Regions from separate parts of the Micromonospora sp. NBC_01655 genome, predicted to be linked through region 2. Evidence: riboswitches for the same ligand, from Rfam matches in the RefSeq annotation. Region 2 holds a riboswitch; the other holds the start of a gene.
What was found. A riboswitch is a leader RNA that binds a small molecule or an ion and turns the genes downstream of it on or off. The one in region 2 is predicted to bind thiamine pyrophosphate.

Region 1 (15,319 bases), 690 kb from region 2:
TCGCGCAGCGCGATCCGGTTGGTCGGCACCAGGCCGCCAGCCCGGCCGGCGATCTCCATGGCGAGGGCCTCGGAGTGGCCGGTGCCGAACGCGTGAACCACCCCGTCGGCGCGCAGCGCGTCGGCGACCAGGTCGGCCGCCCGACCCACCGCCTCCCGCTGGCCGGACGACACCCGGCCGATCGTCTCCGTCACCACCGCCAGATAGTCCTCGGCGCTCACCGTCATGCTTCCTCCGTCCGTCGGTTGCGGGCCAGCCAGTCCACCGCGAAGTCGACCGCCGCCCGCTGGCGCATCGACCTGCCCGTCCCGTCGCCGACCGGGCCGATCCGGACCACGCCGGTGGCCTCCAGATCCGCCCCGAGCCGGGGGAAGTCGGCCGAGTCGATCGCCACGTCCTCCCACCATGCCCAGTCCTGGCCGCCGCCGGGGGTACGCACCGCCGCGCCCACCCGTTCCCTCGGCGGGGCGGCCTGCCGGTACTCCGCCAGATGCAGCGACGTGTTGCAGCCGTGGTCGACGCCGAGTAGCAGCACGTCGGCGTCCAGGTCGTACAGCCGGCCCAGCGGCGAGCCGGGGCCGAGCATGTCGGCCAGCGGGTGCCCGGCCACGATCTCCTCGGCGGCGGGCCCGAGCGCGGCGAACGAGACGTGCGGGTGGTCGCTGCGCCGGGCCCCCGGCCAGCCCCGGACCGTCTCGGCCAGCGCCCCCATGAACCGGCTCGGGGTGACCGCCGGGTCGAAGCCGGGGGTCTCGGCCCGGATCACCGGCCACCAGTGCATTGGCACCGGCGGGTTGCTCCACCCGGCCGGGTCGCTGTTCTCCGGCGTGTGCGTCGGCACCACCAGCGTGCCCTCGGGGCCGAGCACGTCACGCAGGGCGAGGGCCACCGTCTGCGGGCCGCCGCAGACGAACCCGAGCGCCCGCAGCCCGGCGTGCACCAGCACGATGCCGCCGGGGCGTACCCCCAGCTCGTGCACCTGCGCGGCGAGCGACGCGCGGGTGTGCGGCCGGGCCGCCGCGCCGCCGCCCGGCGCGCCCGAGGTGGCCGACGGACCCGGGGCCACCGGCCGGCCCGGGGCGGGCGGGGGCGGGGCGGGGGTCATCGCCCGGCGCCCGTACGGGCCAGGATCGCCTCGGCGAGCGGGCCGGGCGCCTCGTCGGGGATCCAGTGCGAGACGCCGGGCAGCACGACGGGGCGGTAGTCCCCGGTGACGTGGGCGGCGCACGCCTCGGCGGCGGTCCGGCCGATCGCGATGTCCCGGTTGCTCCACACGAACGTGGTCGGCACCGGCACCGGCCCGACCGCCGCGAGATCGGCTCGGGACATCGCCCGGTACCAGTTCAGCGCGGCGCTCAGCGCGCCCGGCTCGCGCATCGGGTCGGCGTACCGGGCCACCCGGGCGGCGTCGCCGACCCCGCCGAGCAGCCTGCGCAGGGCGGCGGCCCGCAACGCCAGCAGCACCCTCTCCGCCGTGCCCGGCTTGCGGAACAGGGCGATGTACGACGAGCGGGCCTTCTGCCCGGCGTCCGTGGCCAGAGCGTGCGCCATGGCGGCGGGGTGCGGGACGGACACGGCGGTGAGGCTGCGCACCCGGTCGGGGCGGCCCGCGGCCAGACCCCAGGCCACGATCGCGCCCCAGTCGTGCCCCACCACGTGCGCCGCGTCGACGCCCAGCGCGTCGAGCAGGGCCGCCGCGTCGGCGACCAGTTCGGGGAGCCGGTAGGCCTCGACCGCCCCGGGCCGGGCGAGCGGCGAGTACCCCCGCTGGTCCGGCGCGTACGTGCGCAGCCCGGCTGCGTGCAGCGCCGGCACCACCCCGTCCCACTCGCCGCCGTGCTGCGGGAACCCGTGCAGCAGCAGCACCGGTTCGCCGTCGGTTGGCCCGCCGGTGCGGGCCTCGAACGTCAGCCCTCGCGCCTCCACCTGCATGATCGGCAGCCTACCCAGCGGGGCCGGGCTCACTCGTACTGGTTTCGCGGGGCGGGCACCTCCCGCCAGGACTCCACGGCCAGGTACGGGATCTCGGCGTCGTTGACCGGGTCCCGGCCGACCCTGACGCTGTACCGGCCGGTGGCCTCGACCCAGGTGTCGTTCGGCAGGCCGAGGGGCACGTCGCCGGTCAGGCCCAGCTTGACCGGGCGGCCGTCGGCGGCGCAGCAGGACAGCACCATCCGGGCCAGCAACGGCTGCCCGTCGGGGCCGGCGACGATGAACCCGGTGAGCCGGACCCGGCGGTCGCCGATCGAGGTGCCCCGGTCGAACAGCGCCCGGGAGGCGTAGTCGAGCACCGTGACCGGGGCCGGGTCGCCGGGCGGAAGCGGCGGGTAGTCGGACGGCTGCGCTTCGGCGGCGAGCGCCGTGCCGGCCTGTTCCGCCGCGTACGAGCCGAGGGCCGGCGGGGCGACCAGCAGCAGGCCGAACACCGGCAGCAGGAGCAGCCAGCCGACCCGCGGCTCGTGGTGCCCGGCCCCGTCGCCGGGTTCGTGGCCGTGCTCCCCAGGCCCGTCGCCGGGCTCGTGCTCCCCGGTGGCGGGCGGGCGTAGCTCGTACCACAGTGTCGTCACGGCGGTGGCCACCAGCACCAGCCCGGCGGCGATCAGGAACGGGCGCAGCCCCTCCTTGACGTAGCGCAGGTAGAGGTCGGTGACGCTGGCCCGGACCACCGCCCCGCCGAGCAGCAGCAGGACGACCGCCTGCGCCTGCCGGTTCACAACAGCACCGCCCCGGCGAGGGTGGCCACCCCGACGGCGACGACGAAGGTCGCCGGGGCGAACCGGAACGCGAACCGGCGGCCGAGGACACCGGCCTGCATGGAGATCAGCTTGAGGTCGACCATCGGCCCGACCACCAGGAAGACCAGCCGGGAGGTGAGGGAGAACTGCGACAGCGACGCCGCGACGAAGGCGTCCGCCTCCGAGCAGATGGACAGCAGCACGGCGAGCACGGCCAGGGCGAGCACCGACAGCACCGGGTCGTCGGCGAGGGTCTGCAACCAGCGCTCCGGCACGAGCACGTTGATGGTCGCGGCGGCCATCGCGCCGACGACCAGGAACCCCCCGGCGTGCACGACGTCGTGCCGCACGGCGGCCCAGAAGGCCATCCCCCGCCCGACGCCGTCCAGCTCCGGCCGGCGCGGTAGCCGGAGCCAGTCGGCGCGACCGAGCCGCAGCCAGAGCCACCCCATGATCATGGCGACGGCCAGGCTGGCGAGCGCCCGGGCGAGCACCATCCCGGGGTTGCCCGGGAAGGCGACCGCGGTGGCGGTGAGCACGACCGGGTTGACCGCCGGGGCGGCGAGCAGGAAGGCCAGGGCCGCCGCCGGGGTGACGCCGCGCCGGATCAGGGAGCCGGCGATCGGCACGGAGCCGCACTCGCAGCCCGGCAGCACCACGCCGGCGACGCTGGCCACCGGCACCGCCAGGGCCGGGTGCCGGGGCAGCGCCCGGGCCCAGAACGCGCGCGGGACGAAGACCGCGATCGCCGCCGACAGCAGCACCCCGAAGACCAGGAAGGGCACGGCCTGCACCAGCACCGAGACGAACACGGTGGTCCAGGTCTGCACCCGGGGCGCGGCCAGCGCGTTGGCCAGCGGCTCGCGGAACACCACCACCAGCACCAGCACCGCGGCCAGCACCTCGACCGAGCCGACCGGGCGGCGCCGCCCGCCCGCCGCCTCCCCCGCCGGTACGTCCGGCGCGGCAACGCCGACCGGCCCCGCCGCCGGGGCCCGCCCGTCGACGCCGGCGGGTGGCGGGGAACGGTCGGTCGGTGACGTCACGGCTCGCCCCCTGGATGGTCGACGGTTCGGCGGCGCGACACTATCGCGCCCAGCGGGTCGGGTCGATGAAGTACGGCGAGATGACGGTTTCCGCGTCGGGGGTGAGCTGCGGTTAGATCACTTTGCCCGGCGATCTTCCGAGGTGTTAGCGTCGGCGAGACAACTTCACATCCGACAGGGGAGCGCACAGCGCTGAGAGTGCGGGCACCGCCCGCAGACCCTCGAACCTGATCTGGGTAATGCCAGCGCAGGGAGTTCGGTCGACCTCCAGCCGCGCCGCCGTCCGGTCCCACCAGGGCACCGGGCGCGGCGTGCGTCTTCTCCTGGTTCGCTCAGGACTGGGAGCCATCACATGAACCACACCGACAGCCACCGCTGGCGCACGATCGACATCGTGGTCGCCTCGGTGATCGCGGTCGCCTTCGGCGTCATCTTCTGGGCCTGGGGCCTGGTCTGGAGCGCCACCGAGGGGGCGTTCGGGTTCTTCCCGCCCGCGCAGACCCTGCTCTACGGGGTCTGGCTGATGCCGGCCGTGCTCGGCGGCCTGGTGATCCGCAAGCCGGGCGCGGCCCTGTACTGCGAGACCGTCGCCGCCGTCCTGTCCGCCCTGCTGGGCAGCCAGTGGGCCGGCACGGTGATCCCGCAGGGCATGGTCCAGGGCATCGGCGCGGAGTTGGCCTTCGCCGCGTTCCGGTACCGCTCGTTCCGGCTGCCGACCGCGCTGCTCGCCGGGGCGCTCACCGGCCTCAGCGCCGCCCTGTTCGACTTCCTCGTCTGGAACGCCGAGTACGACCTGACCAGCTACCGCATCCCGTACGCCCTGCTCACCATCGTCAGCGCCACGGTGATCTCCGGCGCCGGCGCCTGGGTCCTCACCCGCGCCCTGGCCGGCACGGGCGTCCTGGACCGCTTCCCGGCCGCCCGCGACTACCGCGCCCCCGTCTGACCGCGTTGGTCAAGAGGTTTGCGTCAGCCGAACCCGGTTCTCCGGACGCAGACCTCTTGATCACCCAGGCTGGTGGCGGGGTGGGGTTGGGTGGGAGGGGGTTTGGGTGGGTGGGGTGGGTGGGGTCTTGGTGCGGGGGTTCGGGTGGCGGCATGCCGGGCGGCGGGCCTGGGCGGTGCGCGGGGTGGACCTGCGCGTGGAGCGCGGCGAGCGGGTGTTACTGCTCGGGCCGTCGGGGGCGGGCAAGAGCACGCTGCTGGCCGCGCTGGCCGGGCTCCTGCCCGAGGACTCGGGCGAGCAGGAGGGCACCGTAGAGGTCGACGGGGTGGATCCCCGCAAGGACCGGGAGCGGGTCGGCATCGTCTTCCAGGACCCGGACACCCAACTCGTCATGGCCCGCTGCGGCGACGACGTGGCGTTCGGGCTGGAGAACCGGGGCGTACCGGCCGACCAGATCTGGCCCCGGGTGGACGAGGCGCTGCGCCGGGTCGGCTTCCCGTACGGCCGGGACCGGCCGACCGCCGCCCTCTCCGGCGGGGAGCAGCAGCGGCTCGCCCTTGCCGGGACGCTCGCCCTGCGGCCGGGGCTGCTGCTGCTCGACGAGCCGACCGCGAACCTCGACCCGGCCGGGGCGGCGCTGGTCCGCCGCGCGGTGGCCGACGCGCTGGACGGCGACACCACGCTGATCCTGGTCGAGCACCGGGTCGCCGAGGCGCTGCCGCTGGTCGACCGGGTGGTGGTGCTGGAGCCCGGCGGCGGGGTACGCGCCGACGGGCCGCCGGAGGCGGTCTTCGCCGCCCACGGCGACGCGCTCGCCGCCGAGGGGGTCTGGGTGCCCGGCCGGACCGTACCGCCCCGGCATGCCGGCGCGGCGCCGGGCAGCCTGCTGCTCAGCGCCGACCGGGTCGCCCTGCCGCCCCGCCTCGCCCCGATCGACCTCGCGGTACGCGCTGGCGAGGCGCTGGCCGTGCTCGGCCCCAACGGCGCCGGCAAGTCCACCCTGGCACTGCTGCTGGGCGGCCTGCTCCGGCCCGGGTCCGGCCGGGTGACGGCGACCGGGGAACTGGCCGGCAGGGACGCCCGGACTCCCCCGTACCGGTGGCGGGCGCCCGCGCTGGCGAGCCGGATCGGGTCGGTCTTCCAGGACCCGGAGCACCAGTTCGTCACCGGCACGGTCTTCGACGAGCTGGCCCTCGGCCCGCGCCGCACCGGCCGGCCGGAGACCGCCGTCCGGGCCACCGTGGACGCGCTGCTGGAGCGGCTGCGCCTGGCGGCGCTGGCCCGCGCGAACCCGTACACCCTCTCGGGTGGGGAGGCGCGGCGGCTGAGCGTGGCGACCGCCCTGGCCACCGCGCCCCGGCTGCTGATCTGCGACGAGCCCACCTTCGGTCAGGACCGGCGGACCTGGCTGGAGCTGGTCGACCTCTTCGCCGAGCTGCGCGACGCCGGGCACGGCGTCGTCACGGTCACCCACGACCCGGACTTCGTCGCGGCCCTGGCCGACCGGCGGATCACCGTGACCCGCGAGCCGGCGCCGGCGACGTGACCGACACGAACCACGAAGCGACGGACAGCGCCACCGGTACGGACCACCAACCGCCGGGCGACGTGACCGGCGCGGCCGGCGAGGTGGTGGAGGCCACGTGATCAGTATCGAACCGGTGGCGGCGCCCGGCGCGCCGCTGGCCCGGCGCAATCCGGTGGCGAAGGTCGCGGCGGCGTTGGTCTTCTCGTTCACCCTGCTCGCCACCCTCGACCCGGTCGCCCCGGCGATCGCCCTCGGCATCGAGCTGGCCGTGCTGCCGTTGTTCGGCATCCGGTACCGGGTGCTCGCCCGGCGGGCCGCGCCGTTGCTGCTCAGCGCGGTCGGCATCGTGGTCGCCCTGGTCCTGTTCGCGGCCGACCGTTCCGGCCGGGTGCTGGTCGACGCGGGGCCGGTGCTGGTCACCACCGGGGTGCTGCTGACCGCGCTCGGGCTGGCGCTGCGCATGCTGGCCGTGGCGCTGCCCGGCGTGATCGTCTTCGCCACCACCGACCCGACCGACCTGGCCGACGCGCTGATCCAGAACGCGAAGGCACCGGCCCGGTTCGCGATCGGCGCGCTGGCGGCGTTCCGGCTGGTGCCGTTGCTGGGCCAGGAGTGGCAGATGATCAGCATGGCGCGGCGGGCACGCGGGGTCGACGCCGGGCGCAACCCCCTGGCCCGGATGCGACTGTTCGTCTCGACCGCGTTCGCGCTGCTGGTGGGGGCGATCCGGCGGGGCACCCGGCTGGCCGTGGCGATGGACGCCCGGGGGTTCGACGCGGGCACCCCGCGCACCGTCGCCCGTCGGCAGCGGTTCACCGCCGCCGACGGCGCGCTGATCGTCGGCGCGGCGGTGCTGGCCGGGGCGGCGCTGGCGGTCAGCGTCGCACTGGGCGCGTTCCGTCCCCTGATCGGCTGACCAGCCGGCCCGAACGTGCCGGGACGGAACCTGGCCAGCCCTGATCGGGGCCCGATCGGCCCGGCCCGCCCGGACTCCCACCGGCCCTGGCCAGCCCGGACCGGGCCGCGCGGATCGAAGATCGACTCCGGGTGCGGCATGTCGGCGTCTCCGAGTGCTGGGAGACCCCGATGTGCCGCACCTGGAGTCGATCGTGGCCGGTCAGCTACGGCGGAAGGCGTAGCGGCGGGCCTGGCCGGCGCGCTGGGTGCGGCCGGCGGGGAACCGGTCCTTGCCGGCCGGCGGACCGGCCTTCGGCGCGGGCGGTGCCTCCACCACCGGCGGGACCAGGGACGACGCCTCCGCCACCAGCGGAACCAGGGACGACGCCTCCGCCACCGGCGGGACCGGGAGGGCCTCCCCCGTCGGCGGCACCGGCGACGGCGTTCCCGCCACCGGCGGGACCGACAGGGCCGGCGGGCCGGCGGCGGCGATGGCCCTGGCCCGGATGGCGCTGCCGTCGTGGTCGGGCGGGTTCACGTCCACCTGGAAGGGTCGCGGGGACGGCTTACGGGGCTTGCGGGAACTGCGCTTGGCAGGCATACACGGCCTCCTGACTGCGGGCGTCGGCTCGTCCGCGAGCTGCGGGGCGCCGACGACATGGCGGCTTGCGGGGCGCCAACGACGTGGCGGCTTGCGGGGCGACGGCCCACGACGGGTCGCGGTACGCCGACCATGCGGCGCGCGCTGCCGTCGGGCGACGGCGGGGCGGACGGGAACGGGGAGTGCCCGGGCGGGCCGACCACGACAGGAGCCGTACGGGAACGGCGGCGTGGGGAATGCGGACGCCCGGAGCACCCGGACCCGCGGCGATGGCGGCGGGCCGGCTTCGGCAAAGTGGGGCGTCAGTTACGCATGTACGTGACGATAGCCGCCCGTCCCACCCGCCGCACCCGAATTACTGGCACGATCGTCGACATGCTGATCGCGTTCTCCGTCACCCCGCTCGGCGTCGGCGAGTCCGGCGGCGACCTGGTCGCCGAGGCGGTCCGGGTGGTTCGGGAGTCCGGGCTGCCGAACCGCACCGACGCCATGTTCACCACTGTGGAGGGCGAGTGGGACGAGGTGATGGCGGTGGTCAAGCGAGCGGTCGACGTGGTGGCCGCGCAGGCGCCCCGGGTGAGCGTGGTGCTCAAGGCGGACGTGCGCCCGGGCGTGACCGACGCGCTCACGGCGAAGGTCGCGCACGTCGAGGCCAGGCTCGCCGAGGGCTGACCCGCCCGGTCGCGGCCGTCGCCGGCCCGGCCGCCACCACATCGTGACACCGCGTCCGCCGCCTGGCCCCGCCGCCCGCCGGGCGCGATACGGTCGCAGCACCACAGGCGACGCGAGAGGTGGCGGGTACGGATGACGCAGCAGGCGACGGCGCAGATCGGTGTGACCGGGCTGGCGGTGATGGGCCGCAACCTGGCCCGGAACCTGGCCCGTAACGGGTTCCCGGTGGCGGTGCACAACCGCTCTCCGGAGCGTACCCGCAGCCTGGTCGCCGAGCACGGCGACGAGGGCACTTTCGTGCCGTCGGAGTCCCTCGCGGACTTCGTGGCCTCGCTGGAGCGCCCCCGAGCGGTGATCGTGATGGTGAAGGCGGGCGCCCCCACCGACGCGGTGATCGACGAGCTGGTCCCGCTGCTGGAGGAGGGCGACATCGTCGTCGACTGCGGCAACGCCCACTTCGCTGACACCCGGCGGCGGGAGGAGGCGCTGCGCGGGCACGGGCTGCACTTCTCCGGCACCGGCGTGTCCGGCGGCGAGGAGGGCGCGCTGCGCGGGCCGAGCATCATGCCCGGCGGCTCCGCCGAGTCGTACGCGAAGCTCGGCCCGATGTTCGAGAAGATCGCCGCCCAGGTGGACGGCACCCCGTGCTGCCGGCACATCGGCCCGGACGGCGCCGGCCACTTCGTGAAGATGGTGCACAACGGCATCGAGTACGCCGACATGCAGCTCATCGCGGAGGCGTACGACCTGTTGCGGGCCGGGCTGTCGGCGAGCCCGGCGGAGATCGCGGACATCTTCCGGGAGTGGAACACCGGCGAGCTGGAGTCCTTCCTCATCGAGATCACCGCCGAGGTGCTGGGGCACACCGACGCGGCGACCGGGCGGGCGTTCGTCGACGTCGTGCTGGACCAGGCCGAGCAGAAGGGCACCGGCCGCTGGACGGTGCAGAGCGCGCTGGACCTGGGCATCCCGATCACCGGCATCGCCGAGGCCACCTTCGCCCGGTCGCTGTCCGGGCACGCCGACCAGCGCGAGGCCGCCCGCCGGGCGTTCGGCGACGCCGGGGAGAAGTGGCAGGTCGAGGACCGGGACGCCTTCGTCGAGGACGTGCGGCGCGCGCTGCTGGCCAGCAAGATCGTCGCGTACGCGCAGGGCTTCGACCACATCCGCGCCGGCAGCGCGGAGTACGACTGGGACATCGACCTGGGCGGCACCGCGACGATCTGGCGGGGCGGCTGCATCATCCGGGCCCGCTTCCTGGACCGGATCAAGGAGGCGTACGACGCCCAGCCGGAGCTGCCGTCGCTGCTGGTGGCGCCGTGGTTCGCCGAGGCGGTCAGCGCCGGCGTGCCGAGCTGGCGGCGGGTGGTGATCGACGCGACCCGGGCCGGCGTGCCGACTCCGGCGTTCTCCTCGTCGCTGGCGTACTTCGACGGGCTGCGCGCGGAGCGACTGCCCGCCGCGCTGATCCAGGGGCTGCGGGACAACTTCGGCGCGCACACCTACCAGCGGGTGGACCGGGCGGGATCGTTCCACACGCTGTGGGCGGGCGACCGCTCCGAAGTGGAGGCGTGACGCGCGCCGCGCTGACGGCCAGCACGACCGGGCCGGCCGGGGTGCTCGCCCCGGCCGGCCCGGTCGACCCACGCCGGGCGGCGGCCCCGCCTCAGCACCTCGCCGGTGCCGGCTGGCTCCTCAGGGCCACCGGGCGGCGTCGGGTGGCGTCGGGGCCCAGGCCGGGGCCGGGTCGCCGGTGGCCAGCTCGGCGATCTCGCCGGACCGGACGCCCGGGGTGTGCCCCTGCTCGGCGCAGTACCGCTCGGCGACTCCGGCGCACAGGTCGGCGACCTGTTCCCGGCGCGACGCCTCCACCAGGTCCGCCGCGGCCAGCGCGGCTGTCATCTCGTACCGGAGATCCCGCATTTCCCACCCCCGTGGCGGGCGCGTCCGCCACGGCGCGCCCGGGGCCGATCCTATGCCCGGCCCAGCGCCGCGATCCCGGGAAACGCGTCAGCGCCGCCCCTGGGGGACGCCAGCCCCGGCGCAGGTACGCGTCGGCCCCGCCCCGCCCCGGGGCGGGGCCGACGGACGGCTCACCAGAACCGGCGGCGCTTCGCCTTCTGCGGGCGCAGCAGGTCGGCGCCCCTGCTGAGCACCCGACTCACGCCGGTCGGGCCACGTCGGGCCTCCAGCGTGTGGCTGAGCCGGCGCGCGCCGGCCGCGGCCAGCGGCACGGCGACCGCCATGACCGCCCACTGGGCTATCCGCTTCTGAATCATGTGGGTTCACCTCCGCGTCGTCGCTGCTGAGAAGGTGATACCCAGCCGGCCACGCCGGTAAGCCTGGGCTCAGGTCGACGGGGCGACCGGATTCGGCAGCGCCCCGCCGAAGCGCCGGTCCCGCTGGGCGTACAGCTCGCAGGCGTACCAGAGGTGGCGGCGGTCGAAGTCCGGCCAGAGGGTGTCGAGGAACACCAGCTCCGCGTACGCGGTCTGCCAGAGCAGGAAGTTGGAGATCCGCTCCTCGCCGGACGGCCGGAGGAAGAGGTCCACCTCCGGGATCTCCGGGTGGTAGAGGTACTTCGCGATCAACTTCTCGTTGACCTTGCCCGGGTCGAGCCGGCCGGCCGCCACGTCGCGGGCGATCGCGGCGGCGGCGTCGGCGATCTCCGCCTGCCCGCCGTAGTTGACGCAGAACTGGAGGGTCAGCGTCGAGTTCCCCCGGGACATCTCCTCGGCGGTCTGCAACTCGGAGATGACGCTCTTCCAGAGTCGCCCGGCCCGGCCGGACCAGACCACCCGGACGCCGAGGTCGACGAGCTGGTCGCGGCGGCGACGGATGACGTCCCGGTTGAAGCCCATCAGGAACCGGACCTCGTCGGGCGAGCGCCGCCAGTTCTCCGTGGAGAACGCGTACGCCGAGAGGTAGGGCACGCCCAGCTCGATCGCGCCCTCGATGGTGTCGAAGAGGCTGAACTCCCCCGCCTCGTGGCCCTTGGTGCGGGGCAGCCCGCGGTCCTTGGCCCACCGGCCGTTGCCGTCCATCACCACGGCGACGTGCCGGGGCACCGCCTCGGGGGGCAGCGCCGGGGGCCGGGCGCCCGACGGGTGCGGAGTCGGCGGCACCGGCGCGCGCCGGCCGGCCCTCATCGATCGGATCACTCGGTTCTCTCCCTGCTCACGTCCTGCGCCCCCGGGCCGGCGACCGGGGCGCCCCGGTCGACCAGCGGCAGCGAGCGTAGCGCGCGCTCCAGGTGCCACTGCAGGTGCGCGGCGACCAGGCCGCTGCACTCCCGGCGTACGCCGGTCCCGGTGGCGTCGGCGAGCACCCAGTCGCCGGTGGTGAGCGCGGACATCAGGTCGACGGTGGCCGGTGCGGGGTGGGCCGCGCCGGGGGGCCGGCAGTCGGGGCAGACCGCGCCGCCCGCCGGCACGGAGAACGCCCGGTGCCGCCCCGGGGTGCCGCAGACCGCGCACGCCGTCAGGGCGGGGGCCCACCCCGCGAGGGTCATCCCGCGCAGCAGGTAGGCGTCGAGCACCAGCGTGGTGGCGTGGTCGCCCCGGGCGAGGGACTTCAGCGCGCCGAGGGTGAGCTGGAACAGCCGCAGCGAGGGCTCCCGCTCGACGGGGGTGAGCCGCTCGGCCGTCTCGGCGATCGCGCTGGCCGCCGTGTAGCGCGGGTAGTCGCCGAGGAACCGCTTGCCGAACAGGTCGATCCCCTCGACCTGGCTGACGGTGTGCAGCGAGCTGCCGGTGTTGCCCTTGGGATCGCCGGCGAGCTGCACGTCGACGTGGCCGAACGGCTCCAACCGGGCACCGAACTTGCTGGTGGTGCGGCGGACCCCCCGGGCCACCGCGCGGAGCCGGCCGTGCCGACGGGTGAGCAGGGTGATGATCCGGTCGGACTCGCCGAGCTTCTGCACGCGCAGCACGACCGCGTCGTCGCGGTAGAGCTGTCGGCGGTACCCGGTCATCCGGTCATTCTCCTCGGGGTACGAAATCAGGGTCGGTTCGGGGTAGCCGGCACGCGATCCCGGATGCGCGCCGGGCCGGCCCGGCCGTAGCGTGCCGGCATGGCTCCGCATCCCACCGCCGCGCCCGCCCGGGCCGCCACGCCGCGCCGCGCCACCGTCGCCGCCCGGCGGCCGGCGGGCCGCTCCGCCGTCGCCGCCGGCGCCGCCGCCCTGATCCTCGTCGCCGGATGCGACACGTTGTCGATGCGGCGGCTCGACTTCGACACCACCGAGACCGCCACCGTGGCCCGGGTCGTCCTGCGCCCCGGGGCGGGCGACGTGACGGTACGCGGAACCGGCCCGACCGGGCAGATACGCGTCAAGCGGGTGCTGCGCTACCACGGCGAACAGCCCGACACCCGGTACGAGCTGAACGGCGACGAGCTGGTGCTGGACACCGACTGCGGCCCCCGCTGCTCGGTGTCGTACGACGTGACCGTGCCCCCGGGGACGGCGGTGCGCGGCGAGGGCGGCTCGGGCAACATCGACCTGACCCAGGTCGGCGCGGTGGAGCTGCGGCTCGGCTCGGGCAACGTGGACGTGAGCGGGGCCACCGGCGCGGTGCGCGCCGAGACCGGTTCCGGCGACGTGGAGGTGACCGACGTGTCCGGTCCGGCCACCCTGCGCGCCGGGTCCGGCAACATCACGGGACGGGGCCTCGGCGGTCAGGTCGACGCCGAGACCGGCTCGGGCAACGTCGACGTGGAGCTGTCCGTCCCGGCCTCGGCCCGGGCACACGCCGCCAGCGGGGACGTGGACCTCGTCGTGCCCGCCGGCCGGTACCGGGTGCGGTCGAACGTCGGCTCGGGCGATGCCGACCTCGGCATCACCGACGACCCGACCGCGTCGCTGCTGGTCGACGTCAGCGTCGGCAGCGGGAACGTGACGGTCAGCGCGCGCTGAGCTTGAGGGTGTGCTCCTCGGCTGCCCGGGGCGCCGGCGCCACCGCCCGCCCCGCCGGCGCGGGGCTGACCGGAACCACGGAACCACCGACCGGGGCGGCGATCCCGGGGCGGGCCGCCGCACCGCCGGAGCGGCTCGCCCCGCGGATCCGGCCGCCGGGGATCAGCTCCGGGGGGCGGCGCGCGGCGACGTCCTCCACCCAGCCGACCAGCACGGTGACCACGCCGACCAGCGCGAAGACCAACACCACCCGGATCGCCAGCCCGACCGGGTCCTGGTGGGACCAGCCGACGACGTCGACCAGCGGGGTGAGCGCCACCACGAACGGCATGTGCCAGAGGTAGACGGTCAGCGCCCGCCGGTTCAGCACGGTCACCGCGCGGCCGAGCAGCTCGCTGCGGTCCACCCAGGCCGCCGACGCCGGGGCCCGGCCGATCGCCACCAGGATGAACGCCGCCGACCAGAGCGCGTTGCCCAGCGGAATGTCGTTCAGGTCGTACCCCCGGGGGCCCGGGTGGGTGACGATCCACGCCGCCCCGGCGGCGCCGAGGGTGAGCGCGGTGGGGATCAACACCCGGTTGGCCGTGCGGCGCAGCAGGCCGTCGTGGTGGGCGAAGCCGAGCAGCCAGGCCCCGAAGTACAGGCCGAACTCCCGCAGCACCGTCGGCGCGTTCGGCAGCATGCCCGCCTCGATGGCGGCCAGCAGGGCGTACGGGGCGAGCAGGGTGGGCCACGGGGCACGCCGGAACAGCCAGAGCGCGAGGGGCGAGGCGAACACGAACCAGAGGTAGTCGCGCAGGTACCAGATCACGCTGAGTGCCAGCGCCCCCCAGTAGTTGGCCGGCGGGTCGGCGACCGGGAACGCCCAGAGCAGCACCCTCGGCGTCAGCGGCAGCCCGGTGAGCAGCATGGCGGGCACGAAGACCGCGGCCACCACCCACAGCGACGGCAGCAGCCGGCGCAGCCGCCGGCCCACCGCCGGCACCCCGGACCTGTCCAGCGACGCCGCCATGAGCGATCCGGCCAGCGCGAACATCACCGACATGGCCGGGAAGATCAGCGTCAGCGTGGCCCAGCCGGTCACGTGGTAGACGACGACTCGGACGATCGCCAGGAAGCGCAGCAGGTCCAGGTATCGATTCCGCATCAGCCTGCTTCAATGTCAGGGGGCAGGGCGCAAACGCTTCCTACCCTCCGACCGAACGCCGGCAAACGCCCACCATCGCGGGCTTAAAGTGAAATAAGCCATACCCGGGCCTGACCCGGGACCGCCGCGCCGGGGGTGGAGCAGCGGGAGGGCGCGTGCGAGTCCGAGAAGTGGATGACCCGACCGAAGTCGATCCGGGTCATGTCCATCCGCTGCCGGACCGCGCGAAGCGCGTGACCCCCCAGCTCCGCCCCGCACGCCGGCGAGGCGGCGCGCGGGGCGGCCCGGGTCAGAAGCCGAGCTTGCGAAGCTGGTTGGGGTCGCGCTGCCACTCCTTGGCCACCCGGACGTGCAGGTCCAGGTAGACCCGGGTGCCGAGCAGCTCCTCGATCTGCCGGCGGGCGGTGATGCCGACCTGCTTGAGCCGGCTGGCCTGGTGACCGAGCACGATCGCCTTCTGGCTGGACCGCTCGACGTAGACGTCGGCGTAGATCTTCATGAGCTGACCCTCGGGGATCATCTCCTCCACCACCACGGCGATGGAGTGCGGCAGCTCGTCGCGGACCCCTTCCAGGGCCGCCTCCCGGATCATCTCGGCGATCAGCACCTGCTCCGGGTCCTCGGTGAGCATGTCGTCCGGGTAGAGCTGCGGCGACTCGGGCAGGTAGCCGGTCATCACGTCGACCAGGGTGTCGACCTGGTGACCGGAGACCGCGCTGACCGGCACCACCTCGGCGAACTCGCCCAGCTTGCTGACCGCGAGAAGCTGCTCGGCCAGTTGCCGCTTGTCCACCAGATCGGTCTTGGTCACCACGGCCATCACGGTGGCCTT
Region 2 (15,319 bases):
CGGTGTACGTGTGGGTGGCGTCCAGGGTGGTCGCCGTCTGGCCGTCGCCGAAGTCCCAGGCGTACGTCAGCGGGGTGTCGCCCTCGGCGTCGGTGGCCGTGCCGTCGAAGGAGACGGTGACCGGCGCGGTGCCGGTGGCCGGCGTCGCCGTGGCCGTGACCTGCGGCGGCGCGTTCTCCGTCACGCCCCGGCCGAGGAAGTCCATCCAGTTGACGTTGAACACCGAGCCGGCCCCGCCGGCCGGGTCCTTGGCGACGAAGTAGAGCGCGCCCGCACCCGCGCCGGTGACCGGGGCGGTCACGTCGACGAACTGCTGCCAGCCGCCGGTGCCGGGCACGGCGACGGACGCGACCAGCGGTCCGTCGACGGCGCTGGCGTGCACGTCGATCCGCCCGCCCTGGGTCGCCGAGGCCACCCGGAACCGGATCGAGTCGACGCCGGCCAGGCTGGCCGGGGCCAGCGACCACCAGTCGCCGTCCTCGATGAAGCCGATGTTCTGGCCGCCGCCGGCCGGGTCGGAGGTGGCCTCCTTCTGCACGCCCGGGTCGCCGCCGCCGGTGCCGCCGGGGGCCCGGCCGGTGGCGGTGAAGTACTCGGCCTGCTTCCGCTTGGGCTGCAACTGTTCGATGGCCCGGCCGGTCAGCGGGCCGGCCCCGCCAACCCCGCCGTCGTCGGTGTACGTCGCCTCGAAGACCGCGAAGACGTTCGCCTCCGCGCCGTGCCCGGAGGCCAGCGACGTCTGCACGGTGCCCGAGCAGCCGGTGTGCTGCTCCAGCGGGTGGGCGTGCTCGTCGTGGCCGAGCAGCACCTGGAGCCGGACCCGGTCGCAGTCGATGGTGCCGTCCTCCGGGTCGGTCACCTTGATCGTGTACCGGACCTGGTCGCCCCAGTCGAAGAAGCCGCCGTTGGGCGGGAACTCGATGGTCACCGTCGGGGCGGTGTTGCCGACCGTGACCGGCACGTTCGCCACGGCGGTGCGGCCGGCGGGGTTGGTGACGGTGAGCTGCGCCGTGTAGTCGCCGGCCTCGGCGTACGTGTGGGTGGGGTTGGCCTCGGTGGAGGTCTGCCCGTCGCCGAACGCCCAGGCGTAGGTGAGCGCGCCGCCGTCCGGGTCGCGGGAGCCGGCGCTGGAGAACCGCACGGTCAGCGGCGCGGGCCCGGAGGTCGGGTCGGCGCTGGCCTCGACGATCGGGGCCCGGTCACCGGCGACGTAGTCGATCCGGTAGACCCCGGAGTCGTCGTTGTTGCCGCCGAAGCCGGTGCCCCACTCGATCAGGTACAGCGCGCCGTCCGGCCCGAACTCGAAGTCCATCGGGCGGATCAGGCTCATCCCGGTCAGCAACTGGTTGATGTCGACCAGCGTCCTGCCGTCCGCGCCGACCTGCATCGTGTACATCTTCGACTGGTTCCACTCGCCGAACAGCGCCTTGCCGTCGTAGTAGGCCGGCCACTTGGTCTTCGACGGGTTGTCGGCGTCGTACCGGTAGGCCGGGCCGGCCATCGGGGCGCCGCCGCCGCCGATCTCGGGGAAGCGCGGGTTGCCGGAGTAGTCGTAGTCGACCGTGGCCGCGATGGCCGGGGGCAGGGTGGTCAGGCCGGTGTTGTTGGGGGAGTCGTTCACCGGCGCGGCGCAGTCGAACTTCGCCCCGCTCGGCCCCGACGGGAACTGGTAGTCGTTGTACGCGTAGTTCGCCCCGGTGCAGTACGGCCAGCCGTAGTTGCCCGGCCGGTCGACGATGTTCCACTCGACCGTGCCCTCGGGGCCCCGGTTCGGGTTCGCCGCGCCGGCGTCCGGCCCGTAGTCGCCGACGTAGAGGGTATCGGTGGCCGGGTCGACGCCGATCCGGAACGGGTTGCGGAAGCCCATCGCGTAGATCTCCGGCCGGGTCTTCGCGGTGCCCGGCGCGAACAGGTTCCCCGCCGGCACGGTGTACGTGCCGTCGTCCTCGGGGTGGATCCGGATCACCTTGCCGCGCAGGTCGTTGGTGTTGCCGGAGCTGCGCTGCGCGTCGTAGTCCTGCCGGCCGGCCCGCTCGTCGATCGGGGTGAACGCGTCCGACTCGAACGGGTTGGTGTTGTCGCCGGTGGCCAGGTACAGGTTGCCGGCGGAGTCGAAGGTCATGCTGCCGCCGGCGTGGCAGCAGGTGTTGCGCTGGGTGGCGACCTGGAGGACGACCTTCTCGCTGGCCTTGTCGATGGTGTCCCCGGTGACGGTGAACCGGGACAGGTGGTTGCGCGGGCCGCCGCCGTTCGGGGCGTAGTACAGGTACACCCAGTTGTTGGTGGCGAAGTCCGGGTCGAGGCGGAGCCCGATCAGGCCGTCCTCGTTGCCGGTGAAGACGTCCAGCCGCAGCGCGGTGACCGTGTTTCCGCTGTCCGGTTTGACGATCTGCACCCGGCCGTCGCGCTCGACGTAGAACACCCGGCCGTCCGGCGCGACGTCCAGCTCCATCGGGTTGCTGGTGTTGCTGTCCAGCGTGACCTTCTCGAAGCTCGACGTCTTCGACGCGCCACAGTCGGCCCGTTCGACGCCGGCCGCGGTGCGGATGCCGCCGAGCAGGTGGGTCAGGAACTCCGGGTCGGCGTACGACTCCTGGGTGTGCCCGCCGCCGGTGTACCAGGCCCGGCCGCCGTCGAAGTCCTGGCACCAGGCGGTCGGGTGGTCGGCGCCCATCGCGCCGGCCCCGGGGCTGTAGCTCGTCTCGTCCAGGCTGGCCAGCACGTGCACGTCGCCGCGCGGGTTGGACCGGAAGTTGTACCACTCGTCGAACCGGGACCAGCGGCCCGGCAGCGCGGCGGTGGACGGGTGCGCGTGGTCCTCCACCTTGACGGTGGCCTGCTGGTTGGCCGGGTGGCTGGCGAAGTACGCGCCGACCAGGTCGCCGTACCAGGACCAGCTGTACTCGGTGTCCGAGGCGGCGTGGATGCCGACGTACCCGCCCCCGCCCTGGATGTAGCGCTCGAACGCGGCCTGCTGGTCGGCGTCGAGGACGTCCCCGGTGGTCGACAGCCAGATGACCGCCCGGTACTTCGCCAGGTTCTCGTCGGTGAAGGCGGCCCCGTCCTCGCTGGCGTCGACGGTGAACCCGTTGTCGGCGCCGAGCTTCTGGATGGCCGCGAGGCCGGCCGGGATGGAGTCGTGCCGGAAGCCGGCGGTCCTGGAGAAGACCAGCACCGCGAACGGGTCGGCCGCGGCGGCCCGCGCCTGCGCGGCCGGTGCCGGGGCGGCCTGCGCCGGCCGGGCCGAGGTCGCCGGGGCGGCCTGGGCGGCGGTGCCGGCGACCAGGCCGCCGGCGACGAGGGACAGCGTGAGGAGGGTGGCGGTGAGAGGGCCGCGGGGTAAGCGGCGGCGGCGGAATCGGGACACTCCATGCTCCTTTGTCCGTGCTGGACAGCGGTGTGCCTGGGGACGCTCGCCGCAGACCGTCCCCGGTCGGATCGGTGCCGGCCACGACGGTGCCGGCTGCCTGTCGTACCGGTGCGGGCCACGCCGGGGCCGCGCACCGTGTCGGGACCGACGGAGGCCACGCCGGGGCCCGCGTCGTCCGGGTCGACGGAGGCCACGCCGGGCCCCGCCGAAATTATGTCGATTGGTTGAACAAATTAGCGCCGCTGGATCGGTTTCGGGCAAGGCGTGGGCGTGTAACGATTCGATATCGACGGTTCTCTTTTCCGTCGACGATGGAGGAAAGGGGGAAACCGGGCGGGCTGCGGGCGGCTCGTGGTCCAGCCCACTGGTCCACCCCCTTGGCGGAGCAGCCGATCCGTCGTACGGTGACACGCAAGTAACCCACGGGAGCCCGGTGCACCGGGCTGAGAGGGGGGCTGAGAGCCCCCGACCGTCGAACCTGATCCGGGTAATGCCGGCGCAGGGAGGAGAGTTGCCGTGCCGTCCCTCGGGCGACTGCATCTGATCACCGACACCCGGCCGGGCCGGGACCCGCTCGCCGTGCTGCGCGCCGCCCTCGCGGTGGCCCGCGCCGAGCTGGTCGTCCAGGTCCGCGTCACCGACGACACCACCGACCGCGCGGCGTACGACCTGGCCCGCCGGGTGGTCGCCGCGTGCGCGCCGTACGGGGCGACGTGCCTGGTCAACGACCGGCTGCACGTGGCGCTCGCGGTCGGCGCGGCCGGTGGACACGTCGGCGCGGACGACCTGCCCGTGGCGGCGGCCCGCCGGCTCCTCGGCCCGGCCGCGACGCTCGGCGCGACCGCCCGGTCCCCGGGCACCGCCGCCGACGCGGTGGCCGCCGGGGCCAGCTACCTGGGCGTCGGCCCGTGCCACGCCACCGACACCAAGACCGGCCTGCCGGACCCGATCGGGCCCGCCGGGGTGCGTGCGGTCGCCACCGCCGTGGCCGTGCCGGTGATCGCCATCGGCGGGGTGACCGCCGCGACGGTCCCGGCGCTGCGCGCCGCCGGGGCGTACGGGGTGGCGGTGGTCGGGGCGCTCTCCGCCGCCGCCGACCCGGGCCGGGCCACCGCCGAGCTGCTCGGGGCGCTGACGTGCTGACGGCCACCGGCCAGGGGACCGCCGACGTGGCGGTGGTGGGTGCCGGGCCGGTCGGGCTGGCGGTCGCCTGGCGGTGTGCGGCGCGCGGGCTGCGGGTCGTGGTGCACGACCCGGCACCCGGGTCGGGCGCGTCGCACGTCGCGGCCGGGATGCTGTCGCCGGTCGCCGAGGCGTACTTCGGCGAGCACGAGCTGACCGGGCTGCTCGCCGCCTCCGCCGCCCGCTGGCCCGGGTTCGCCGCCGAGCTGGCCGAGGCCGCCGGGACCGGGTTCGGGTACCGCACCGAGGGCACCCTTGTCGTCGGGTTGACCAGCGACGACCTGGCCGAGGCGCGGCGGTTGTGGTCGTACCAGCGGGGGTTGGGGCTGCCGATCACCCCGCTGCGCCCCTCGGAGCTGCGCGACCGCGAGCCGGCGCTCGCCCCGCGGGTGCGCGGCGGCGCGGTCGCCCCCGGCGACCACCAGGTCGACCCCCGGCGGCTGGTCGCCGCGTTGCGGGCCGCCGCCGAGCGGGCCGGCGCGACCCTGGTCGCCGGCCCGGTGCGGGAGCTGTCCGACCTGGACGCCCGGGTGACCGTCGTCGCCGCCGGCTGCGGCGCCGCCGCCCTCACCGGGCTGCCGGTCCGGCCGGTTAAGGGGCAGATCCTGCGGCTCCGCGCGCCCGGCGGCGGCCCGCCGGGCTTCGGGCACGTGATCCGGGGGTACGCCGACGGCGAATCCGTCTACCTGGTGCCCCGGGACGGCGGTGAGGTGGTGGTCGGCGCGACCGTCGAGGAGCGCGCCGACACCGGGGTCACCGCCGGGGCGGTGCTGCGGCTGCTGCGCGCCGCCGTCGACCTGGTTCCCGAGCTGGCCGAGTACGACCTTGCGGAGGCGTCCGCCGGGCTGCGGCCCGGCACCCCGGACAACGCGCCGATCATCGGGCCGCTGCCCGGCCGGCCCGGGGTGCTCGCCGCCACCGGGCACCACCGGCACGGCATCGTGCTCACCCCGGTCACCGCCGACCTCGTCGCCGAGCTGGTCGTCACCGGGGAGGCGGACCCGCTGCTCGCCCCCTTCACCCCCGAGCGGTTCGCCGGCCACCGCCGGCACGGCTGATCACGTCCCGGCGCGTCCGGCCACGTCCTGGCGCGACCGGCCATGCCCGGCCCCACCGACCACGGCCCGCGCGACCGACCGCGGCCGGGTCGCCTTCGAGGAGGAGCACGACATGGAACTGACGGTGAACGGCGCCGGGCGGACGCTGCCCCCCGGTGCGACCGTGGCGGACCTGGTCGGCCTGGTCACCGAGCAGCGCGGCGGCCTCGCCGTCGCCGTCAACGGCGAGGTGGTGCCGCGCGCCGGCTGGCCGGCGACCGCGCTGCGCGACGGCGACCGGGTCGAGGTGCTCAGCGCCGCCCAGGGCGGGTGAGCGGGATGCCCGTCGCACCGGCGTACCCCGGCCGGGCCGCCCCCGAGCCGGCGCCCCTCGCGCTGGGCGGCGAGACGTTCGGGTCGCGGCTGATCCTCGGCACCGGCGGCGCGGCCAGCCTGCACGCGCTGGAGCAGGCGATCCGGGCCTCCGGCACCGAGCTGGTCACGCTCGCCCTGCGCCGCGTCGACACCGCCCCCGGCAGCGCCGGCGGGCTGCTCGACCTGCTGGCGCGGTGCGGGGTGAAGCTGCTGCCGAACACGGCCGGCTGCCACACGGCCGGCGAGGCGGTCAGGGTCGCCCACCTGGCCCGCGAGGCGTTCGGCACCGACTGGGTGAAGCTGGAGGTGATCGGCGACGAGCGCACCCTGCTGCCCGACGGGGTGGAGCTGCTGCGCGCCGCCGAGGCGCTGGTCGCCGACGGGTTCACCGTGCTGCCGTACACGTCGGACGACCCGATCCTGGCCCGGCGGCTGGCCGACGTCGGCTGCGCCGCGGTGATGCCGGCCGGCGCGCCGATCGGCTCCGGCCTGGGCGTCAACAACCCGCACCACATCCGGCTGATCCGGCAGGGCGTCGACGTGCCGGTGATCCTCGACGCCGGGATCGGCACCGCCTCCGACGCGGCGCTGGCCATGGAGCTGGGCTGCGACGCGGTGCTGCTGGCCAGCGCCGTGACCCGGGCCGCCGATCCGGTGGCGATGGCGACCGCCATGCGGTACGCGGTCCGCGCCGGCCGCCTCGCCGCCGGTGCGGGCCGCATCCCCCGCCGCTTCCACGCCCTGGCCTCCACCCCCGACGAGGGAAGGCCGGACCTGTGACCCGCACCGTTCCCGCCGATCCTGGTGGCAACCGGCCCCCGGCGGGACCGCCTCCTACCAGGATCGTCCAGGTTCCGTCGGGCGTTGTCGTGCTCACCGATCGGTGGCAGGCGCGGCGGGGACTGGTCGACGTCGTGGGCGCTGCCGTGGCCGGGGGAGCGCGGTGGGTGGTGCTGCGGGAGAAGGACCTGCCCCGCGCCGAGCGGGCCGCCCTCGCCGCCGACCTGCGCCCGATCCTCGCCGAGGCGGGCGGCACCCTGGTCGTCGCCGGCCCCGACCCCCTCGGCGGGGACGCCGCCCACCTGCCGGCCGCCGGCCCGTACCCGCCGCCGCGCCTCGGCCTCGTCGGCCGCTCCTGCCACGACGCGGCCGAGCTGGCGAGACTGACCACGGAGGACTACGTCACCGTCTCGCCCGTGTATCCGAGCAGGTCGAAGCCGGGGTACGGCCCACCGCTGCGCCCCGCCCGGCTGGGCGAGCTGATCCGGCTCAGCCCCGTGCCGGTCCTCGCCCTCGGCGGCATCGAGACCCCGGGCCAGGTCCGCGCCTGCGTCGAGGCGGGTGCCGTCGGGGTGGCGGTCCTCGGCGCGATCATGCGGGCCGGCGACCCCGGCGGGGCAGCCGCCGCGCTGACCATCCCCTTCGAGCCGCCGCGAACCCGGCACGACCGCGAAGAGGTCTCCCGAACGGGGCTGCGGCCGACCGGGCCCACGGAGGGATCGGGCCTGACCGCCCCGAGTGGGCGCGGTCGGCCGCAGCCCCCGACGGCTGGCGCCGGGAAGCGCAGGTGACCGGCGTGACGCCGACGACCGTGCTGACCATCGCCGGCTCCGACTCCGGCGGGGGTGCCGGCATCCAGGCCGACCTCAAGGTCTTCGCGGCCCTCGGCGCGTACGGCACCAGCGTGCTCACCGCCGTCACCGCGCAGAACACCCGGGGCGTGGACGCCGTCCTGCCGTTGCCGCCGCGCACGGTCACCGAGCAGCTCGACAGCGTGCTCGGCGACTTCCGCGTCCGGGCGGTGAAGATCGGGATGCTCGGCACCCCGGCCGTCGCCGACGCGGTCGCCGGGGCGGCACGGGCGGGCCGGCTGCCGCACCTCGTCGTCGACCCGGTGCTGGCCGCCACCAGCGGGCACCGGCTCGGCGTGATCGGGGCGGTCGAGCGGCTGCTGCCGTACGCGGAGGTGGCGACGCCGAACCGCGCGGAGGCCGCGGCCCTCACCGGACGCCCGGTGACCACGGCCGAGGAGGTGGTCGCCGCCGCCCGGGCGCTCGTCGCCGGCGGCCCGGCGCACGTGGTGATCACCGGCGGCGACACGGTCACCGGTGGCGAAGCGGTCGACGTGCTGCACGGGGGCGGGGCGACCGTCCTGCTGCGCGCGCCCCGGGTGCCGACCCGGCACAGCCACGGCACGGGCTGCACGTTCTCGGCGGCGATCGCCGTCCGGCTGGCGCTGGGCGATCCGGTGCCGGTGGCCGTCGTGGCCGCCAAGAGGTACGTCACCCGCGCGCTGACCGGCGCGCGGGACTGGGAACTGGGCGCGGGACACGGCCCGCTGGACCACTTCGGCTGGTCCGGATGATCACCAGGGAGGCTGTCATGCAGGCACGACGCAAGGTCTACGTCGAGGGGGACCGGCCGGACGTCCGGGTGCCGTTCGCCGAGGTCGAGCTGACCGGGGACAACCCGCCGGTCCGGCTCTACGACACCTCGGGCCCCGGCTCGGACCCGGAGGTGGGGCTGCCGCCGCTGCGCGGGCCGTGGATCGCCGAGCGGGGGGACGTCGCGCCGGTCCGGGGCGCCGGGACCCCGCTGGCGGGCGCGGACGGCAAGCGGCCGACGCAGCTCGCGTACGCCCGGGCCGGCCTCGTCACCCCGGAGATGGAGTTCGTGGCGATCCGGGAGAACGTGGCCCCGGAGCTGGTGCGGGACGAGATCGCGGCGGGCCGGGCGGTGCTGCCGCTCAACGTCAACCACCCGGAGTGCGAGCCGGCGATCATCGGCAGGGCGTTCCTGGTGAAGGTGAACGCCAACATCGGCACCTCGGCGGTGACCTCCTCGGTCGCCGAGGAGGTGGAGAAGCTGACCTGGGCCACCCGCTGGGGCGCGGACACCGTGATGGACCTGTCCACCGGCAGCCGGATCCACGAGACCCGTGAGGCGATCGTGCGCAACTCGCCGGTGCCGATCGGGACGGTGCCGATCTACCAGGCCCTGGAGAAGGTCGGTGGGGACCCGGTCAAGCTGAGCTGGGAGGTCTTCCGGGAGACGGTGGTCGAGCAGGCCGAGCAGGGCGTGGCCTACATGACCGTGCACGCCGGGGTGCTGCTGCCGTACGTGCCGCTGGCCGTGGACCGGGTGACCGGGATCGTCTCCCGGGGCGGCTCGATCATGGCCGCCTGGTGCCTGGCGCACCACGAGGAGAACTTCCTGTACACCAACTTCGCCGAGCTGTGCGCGTTGCTCGCCAGGTACGACGTGACGTTCTCGCTCGGCGACGGGCTGCGACCGGGGTCCATCGCGGACGCCAACGACGAGGCCCAGTTCGCCGAGCTGCGCACCCTCGGCGAGCTGACGAAGGTGGCCTGGGAGCACGACGTCCAGGTGATGATCGAGGGCCCCGGGCACGTGCCGATGCACAAGATCAAGGAGAACGTGGACCTCCAGCAGGAGTGGTGCCACGAGGCCCCGTTCTACACCCTCGGCCCGCTGACCACGGACATCGCGCCCGCGTACGACCACATCACCTCGGCGATCGGCGCGGCGATGATCGGCATGTACGGCACCGCCATGCTCTGCTACGTGACCCCGAAGGAGCACCTCGGGCTGCCGGACCGGGACGACGTGAAGGCGGGCGTGATCGCGTACAAGATCGCGGCGCACGCGGCGGACCTGGCCAAGGGTCATCCCGGGGTGCAGGCCTGGGACGACGCGCTGTCGAAGGCGCGGTTCGAGTTCCGCTGGTCCGATCAGTTCAACCTCTCGCTGGACCCGGAGACCGCGCGGTCGTACCACGACGCGACGCTGCCGGCCGAGCCGGCGAAGACCGCGCACTTCTGCTCGATGTGCGGCCCGAAGTTCTGCTCAATGAAGATCACCCAGGAGCTGAAGGAGTACGCGGCGCGCGGCATGAGGGACAAGTCCGAGCAGTTCGTCTCCTCCGGCGGCCGGGTCTACCTGCCGCTGGCCTGACCCGCCCGCCCGGGAGGACGTCGGGTCGAGGCGGCTGGGCGGTCCGGCGGCGTGCCGGGGCCGGTGGGCGAGCCCCGGGTCGGCGGCGTGCCGGGACCTGTGGCGAGACCCGGCACGCCGGCCGTCCGTCGTCGGCCCTCGCCGTCAGTCCCGGTGGTGGCGGCCGGAGGAACGCAGCGACCGCTGGCTGCCCTCCGGCCCGCCGGCCGGGTCCGGCACGGGGCGGGCCAGGCCGGTGACCCAGTCGACGTATTCCTCGTCCTGCGCCGGCAGCGGCTGTGCTTCCCGGCGGTCGTCCCGCTCGGTCGTGGGCGCCGCTTCGCCGGCGGTCCGGGCCCGGTTGCGCCGGAACAGGGCACGCCGGAGGCGGGACCGGGTGGTAGCCGGGTCCTCGGGCGCGTCACCAGCCGCCGTGCTCGCGCTCCCCGGTCCGCCGCTGCCCGGTCCGCCGCTGGCCGGCCCGCTGCTGGCCGGCCCGCTGCTGGCCGGCCCGCCACTGCCCGGCCCGCTGCTGGCCGGCCCGGCGTCGACCGACCCGGACTCGTCCGGTCCGGGGCCGGTCCGGCCGCTGTCGACTGGTCCGGGGTGGGCGGTCTGTCCGCTGCGGTCCCGGCCACCGCCGCCGTCTCGGCCCAGCTCGCTCGGTCCGGGCTCGGCCGGCCGGGGGTCCGGGGGCTGCGGCCCGGCCCCGCCATGGCCGCCGGTCGCCGTGGGACCCGCCCGCCGGACGGCGTTGCCGAACGCGTCCCAGCTCGTCACCTGCCCCAGGTCGGGAAGGGGCCGCCGGGGCCGGGGGCGCGGGTCGGGGTCGACGGGGTCCGGCCGGCTCTCCGGCGCGGCCGGGGGCGACGGGTCGCGCGGGCCGTCGTTCGTTCTGGTCGGCTCCGGCGGGGCGGGCTGCACCACGTCGTCGAACGAGGGCGCCTCGAAGAACGCGGGCTCGGCTCGCCGCCGGACCGGGGTGGCCGCCGGAGCGGCGGTTCCGGAGCGGTCCGGGGCACCGGCCGCGACCTCATCCGTCCCCGGAGCACTCCCGGAGCCGGCCGGACCCGTCGGGTCGGCGGTGGTTGCCGTGTCCAGCGGGCGCCCGGGTCGGGTTTCGCCCGTCGCGTCGGCGGTGACGCCCGTGCCGGGGCGGCTCGTGCCTGCAGCGTCGGCGGCGCTCCGATCCGTCACGGCGGCCGGTTCGGTGTCGGCCGGGCGGAGAATGTCGGTCGGGCCGAGGGTGTCGGTCGGGCCGAGGGTGTCGGTCGGGCCGAGGGTGTCGGTCGGGCCGAGGGTGTCGGTCGGGCCGAGATTGTCGGCCGGCGGGGGCGTCTCGGCGGCCGGCGCTCCCGGCCCGGTGCCGACCCTCGGTCTGCGGACCCGCTTCGGCCGGGGCGCCGGGGCGGCCGGAACTCCCGCGTCCTCGTCGCCGGTGCGGGCGGTGTCGGTGGCGGGAGACGCGTCAGCGGCGCGGGTGTCAGCGGGGCGGACATCGGCGGGGCGGACATCGGCGGGGCGGGGGTCGGCGACGGGGGAGACGCCGGTGGGGTGGGAGTCGTGGGCGATGGGGGGCGCGGCGTCGGCGGGGAAGGCGGCGTCGGCGGTGGCGTGCGGGTCGGCGGGGCGGGGCGGGGCGGCCTGCGTGGCAGGCGTCGCGCGGGCGGCCCCGGCGGCCATCGGCCACTCCCAGTGCGCCGGGGTGCTCCCGGCCGGCATGCCCGTCGCGGCACGGTCCCGGGTGCCGCCGGAGCGGTCTTCCGGCAGCGGGTCGCCGACGGTCACGGGGACCCGACGGGCCGCTGCGGCGTCCGAGGCGGGCGGGTCGACGGGGTCGGCGTCGCCCGCGTCGCTGCCAGCGGGCACGGCCGGGCCGGTCGGCAGCGGCCGGAGGATGTCCGTGGGCTCGATCGCCGGGTCGCCGGCGGCCTCGTCCGGCGCCGCGGGCTGGTCGGCGGCGCGGCCGGGGGTGCCGAGCGGCCAGCGGGCCAGGGCGGCGGCGGCGGAGCCGAGCACGCCGGTGGCGACCGCGATCAGGGCCCCGTGGTAGGGGGCGAGCTGGTACCGGTCGACGGAACTCCCCGGGCCGGCGGCCAGGTAGGCGAAGGCGACCAGCACCGGGCCCGCCGCGCCGGACGCGCCGCCGATCAGCGGTGGGTGGCCCCGCCAGCGGGCCAGCGCGCCCGAGGCCGCGCCGCCGAGCAGGGCCACCAGCGGCAGCACCAGCATGGCCAGCCGCTGGGCCACGGCGGAGCCGAGCCAGCCCGGCTCGAACACCCCCAGCCGTACGGTCGGCATCGGGCCGGTGCCGACCAGGGCCGGCAGGGACGAGACCAGGGCGACCAGCCACACCGCGCCGGCCACCATCGCCAGGTTCCAGCCCAGCGGCGGGCGGAGCAGCACGGCGAGCGCCGCCCCCGCGCCGACCACCGCGCCGAGGACGGCGCAGATGCCGACGGCCCAGACCGGGTCGACACCGGTCAGCTCGGTGGCGCGGGCCGGCTGCATGCACAGCGGGGTGACGACGGTCGCGCCCAGCGCCGCCGCGCCGGCCACCCCGAGCTGACCCGTCGTGGTGGCCACGACGGGTTCGGCGCGGGCGAGGCGCTCGGTCGCCACGGCCCCGACGACGGCGGCGACCGCCGCGAACCAGCTCACCCAGACCAACTGGGCCGGCCACCGGTTGACGGTGGCGTCGGTGAACTCGCCGGCGAGCCGGACGATGCCGAACCCGTACGCGACGCCGAGCTGGCCGGCCCCGGCCAGCACGCTCACCCCGAGCGCGGTGAGCAGCAGCTTGCCCCACGTCCGAAAGGCCATGTCGCGCACGTTACGGCCCGGTGCCCCCGATCGCCACCTTGGCGCAGCGCGGCGCGGCGACGCGCCCGGCCTGCGGCTACTTCAGCTCGGCCAGCCGGGCCAGGTACGTCGTGTCTCCGACAGTGGCAGGCAGGTGGACGACCCCGGGGGGGAGCGGTGGACCGTCCCACCGGCCGGCTCGTCGGCGTCGGCCGCCGGCCACCCGGCCCGGTCCCGCCGGTCACGTCGGTCGTCGATCCGCCCCGAGTTGCGGGAGCACCTCGGCGGCGATGAGCTCCAGGTGGTCCAGGTCGGCCAGGTCGATCAGGCGCAGGTGCACCCGGGCGGTCCCGATCGCGGCGAACTCGCCGATCCGGTCGACGAGCTGGGCGGGGGAGCCGATCACCGGGTCCTCCGGCGGCAGGGCGCTCCTGGCGTGTAGCGGTGCGGCCCGGTGCCGCACCTCGGCGTCGGTGCGCCCGACGGCCACCACGAGCCCGGCGGAGAGCACCAGCGGCGCCCGCCCCGAGCCGGTACGGCCGTGGCGGTCGCACGCCTCGACCACCCGGTCGTACGCGGCGGCCGTCTCGGCGACGCTCTTGAACGGCATGTTGAACTCGTCGGCGTACCGGGCGGCCAGTTCCGGGGTGCGCTTGGGGCCGCGCCCGCCGATGATCACCGGGGGGCCGGGCTGCTGCACCGGCTTGGGCAGGGCGGGCGCGTCGACCAGCCGGTAGTGGTCGCCGAAGAAGCTGTACGTCCCGCCGACCGGGGTGCGCCACAGGCCGGTGATCACTTCGAGCTGTTCGTCGAGCCGGTCGAAGCGCTCCCCGACGGCGGGGAACGGGATGCCGTACGAGGTGTGCTCCCGCTCGTACCAGCCGGCGCCGATGCCCAGCTCCACCCGGCCGCCGCTCATCTGGTCGACCTGGGCGACCATCACCGCGAGCGGCCCGGGCAGCCGGAAGGTGGCCGAGGTGACCAGGGTGCCGAGCCGGATCCGGGAGGTCTCCCGGGCCAGCGCGGCGAGGGTGAGCCAGGCGTCGGTGGGGCCGGGCAGCCCGGGGTCGGCACCCAGCGCCTGGTAGTGGTCGGCCCGCAGGAAGCCCTCGAAGCCGCCCGCCTCCAGCGTCCGGGCGAAGCGGAGCTGGTCGTCGTAGCTGGCGCCCCGGTGCGGCTCGATGAAGACGGACACCCGCACGGTCAGCGTTCCTTCGCGCCGGCCTGTGCCGGGGTTTGCCGGTGGGTGCCGTGATCGAGCGGCACCGGGGCCGGCCCGGTCGGGGCGTCCCGTTCCATCAGCAGTTCGTGCAGCTCGGCGCTGACCCGGGCCACGTCGGCCAGGTGGGCGTTGCGGCCGAGGGTACGGGGGCGCGGGATGTCCACCTCGACCACCGAGCGGATCCGGCCGGGGCGGGGGCTCAGCACGACCACCCGGTCGGCGAGCAGCACCGCCTCGTCGATCGAGTGGGTGACGAAGACGATGGTGGCGCCGCTGGTCATGTGCACCCGCTGGAGCTCGCCGGAGAGCTCCTCGCGGGTGAGCGCGTCGAGGGCGGAGAACGGCTCGTCCATCAGCATCACCCGGGGGTCGCCGATGAGCGACCGGCACAGCGACACCCGCTGCTGCATGCCGCCGGACAGCTCGTGCGGCAGGCGCTTCTCGAACCCGGCCAGCCCGGCGAGTTCGAGCAGCTCCCGGGCGCGGTCGCGGTGCCTGGCCCGCTTCCAGCCGAAGATCTCCACCGGCAGCAGGACGTTGTCCAGCACCGAGCGCCAGGGCAGCAGGGCGGGCCGCTGGAACAGCATGGCGATGTCCCGGCGGGGACGGGTGATCGGCGTGCCGCCGACGGTGATCTGCCCGGCGGTGACCGGCAGCAGCCCGGCGACCATGCGCAGTAGAGTGGACTTGCCGCAGCCCGAGCGCCCGAGCACGGCGACGAACTCGCCCTCGGCCACGTCGAGGTCGATCCCCCGCAGCGCCTCGACCCGGCCGGAGCGGCCGTCGAAGGTACGAGACACCCCGGACAGTCGGATCATCGCCGGTGTCCTCCCTGAGTAAGCGATCAGGAGCGCAGCCAGGGTAGCCCGCCGCCGGGCGTCTCGGGGGGGCCGGGGTGGACGACAGTTCGTTTCCGTTCCGCAACCGACACTCCTGGCTACACCGGCAGGTCCCTTGCGTAGTCTGTGCCGGCGAGAAGTCCCCTCACGACGGTGGCGTCGGCTCCCCCCTCTGTCGACGCCGTCGCTCTCGACGACCCGTCCAGAGGCGCATCGTCCCTGGTCGGAAAGGACATGGTGCACAGATGAACAGGCTGACCCGCACGGTCGCCGCGGCCGCTCTGGCCACTGCCCTCACCCTGGTGTCCGCGTGTAGCGGCGGCTCGGACTCGTCCGGCGCCAAGGGTGGCGACGGCAAGGGGCTGGAGAAAGTGACCTACCTCACTTCTTTCGGCAACTTCGGCCGTGACTCCTACGCCTGGGTGGCGAAGGAGAAGGGCTTCTTCAAGGAAGCCGGCTTCGACGTCGAGATCAAGCCCGGCCAGGGTACCGGCAACGTGATCACGACGATCGTCGGCGGCCAGGCCGACTTCGGCCC

Region 1: another riboswitch for thiamine pyrophosphate. It lies ahead of OOK41_RS10020 (ECF transporter S component); the one in region 2 lies ahead of thiE (thiamine phosphate synthase).

What each region holds. Positions count from the first base shown of each region.
Region 1 is NZ_JAPEQF010000001.1:2,080,645-2,095,963, reverse strand. Features, by position in the region: gene OOK41_RS10045 (sugar isomerase domain-containing protein) at 1-227, opposite strand, end outside; gene OOK41_RS10040 (aminoglycoside N(3)-acetyltransferase) at 224-1,105, opposite strand; gene OOK41_RS10035 (alpha/beta fold hydrolase) at 1,102-1,932, opposite strand; gene OOK41_RS10030 (TIGR03943 family protein) at 1,962-2,714, opposite strand; gene OOK41_RS10025 (permease) at 2,711-3,637, opposite strand; TPP riboswitch at 3,948-4,053, shown strand; gene OOK41_RS10020 (ECF transporter S component) at 4,134-4,727, shown strand; gene OOK41_RS10015 (ABC transporter ATP-binding protein) at 4,843-6,273, shown strand; gene OOK41_RS10010 (energy-coupling factor transporter transmembrane protein EcfT) at 6,371-7,171, shown strand; gene OOK41_RS10005 (hypothetical protein) at 7,373-7,753, opposite strand; gene OOK41_RS10000 (MTH1187 family thiamine-binding protein) at 8,129-8,425, shown strand; gene gndA (NADP-dependent phosphogluconate dehydrogenase) at 8,558-10,000, shown strand; gene OOK41_RS09990 (thioredoxin reductase) at 10,121-10,348, opposite strand; gene OOK41_RS09985 (hypothetical protein) at 10,519-10,704, opposite strand; gene OOK41_RS09980 (isoprenyl transferase) at 10,774-11,574, opposite strand; gene recO (DNA repair protein RecO) at 11,583-12,398, opposite strand; gene OOK41_RS09970 (DUF4097 family beta strand repeat-containing protein) at 12,498-13,340, shown strand; gene OOK41_RS09965 (acyltransferase) at 13,327-14,487, opposite strand; gene era (GTPase Era) at 14,777-15,319, opposite strand, start outside.
Region 2 is NZ_JAPEQF010000001.1:1,390,909-1,406,227, forward strand. Features, by position in the region: gene OOK41_RS06670 (ThuA domain-containing protein) at 1-3,367, opposite strand, end outside; TPP riboswitch at 3,783-3,892, shown strand; gene thiE (thiamine phosphate synthase) at 3,887-4,513, shown strand; gene thiO (glycine oxidase ThiO) at 4,507-5,610, shown strand; gene thiS (sulfur carrier protein ThiS) at 5,723-5,923, shown strand; gene OOK41_RS06690 (thiazole synthase) at 5,929-6,744, shown strand; gene OOK41_RS06695 (thiamine phosphate synthase) at 6,807-7,535, shown strand; gene thiD (bifunctional hydroxymethylpyrimidine kinase/phosphomethylpyrimidine kinase) at 7,541-8,329, shown strand; gene thiC (phosphomethylpyrimidine synthase ThiC) at 8,347-9,939, shown strand; gene OOK41_RS06710 (hypothetical protein) at 10,084-12,741, opposite strand; partial or broken gene OOK41_RS06715 (cupin) at 12,818-12,930, opposite strand; gene OOK41_RS06720 (LLM class F420-dependent oxidoreductase) at 12,962-13,921, opposite strand; gene OOK41_RS06725 (ABC transporter ATP-binding protein) at 13,924-14,760, opposite strand; gene OOK41_RS06730 (ABC transporter substrate-binding protein) at 15,027-15,319, shown strand, end outside.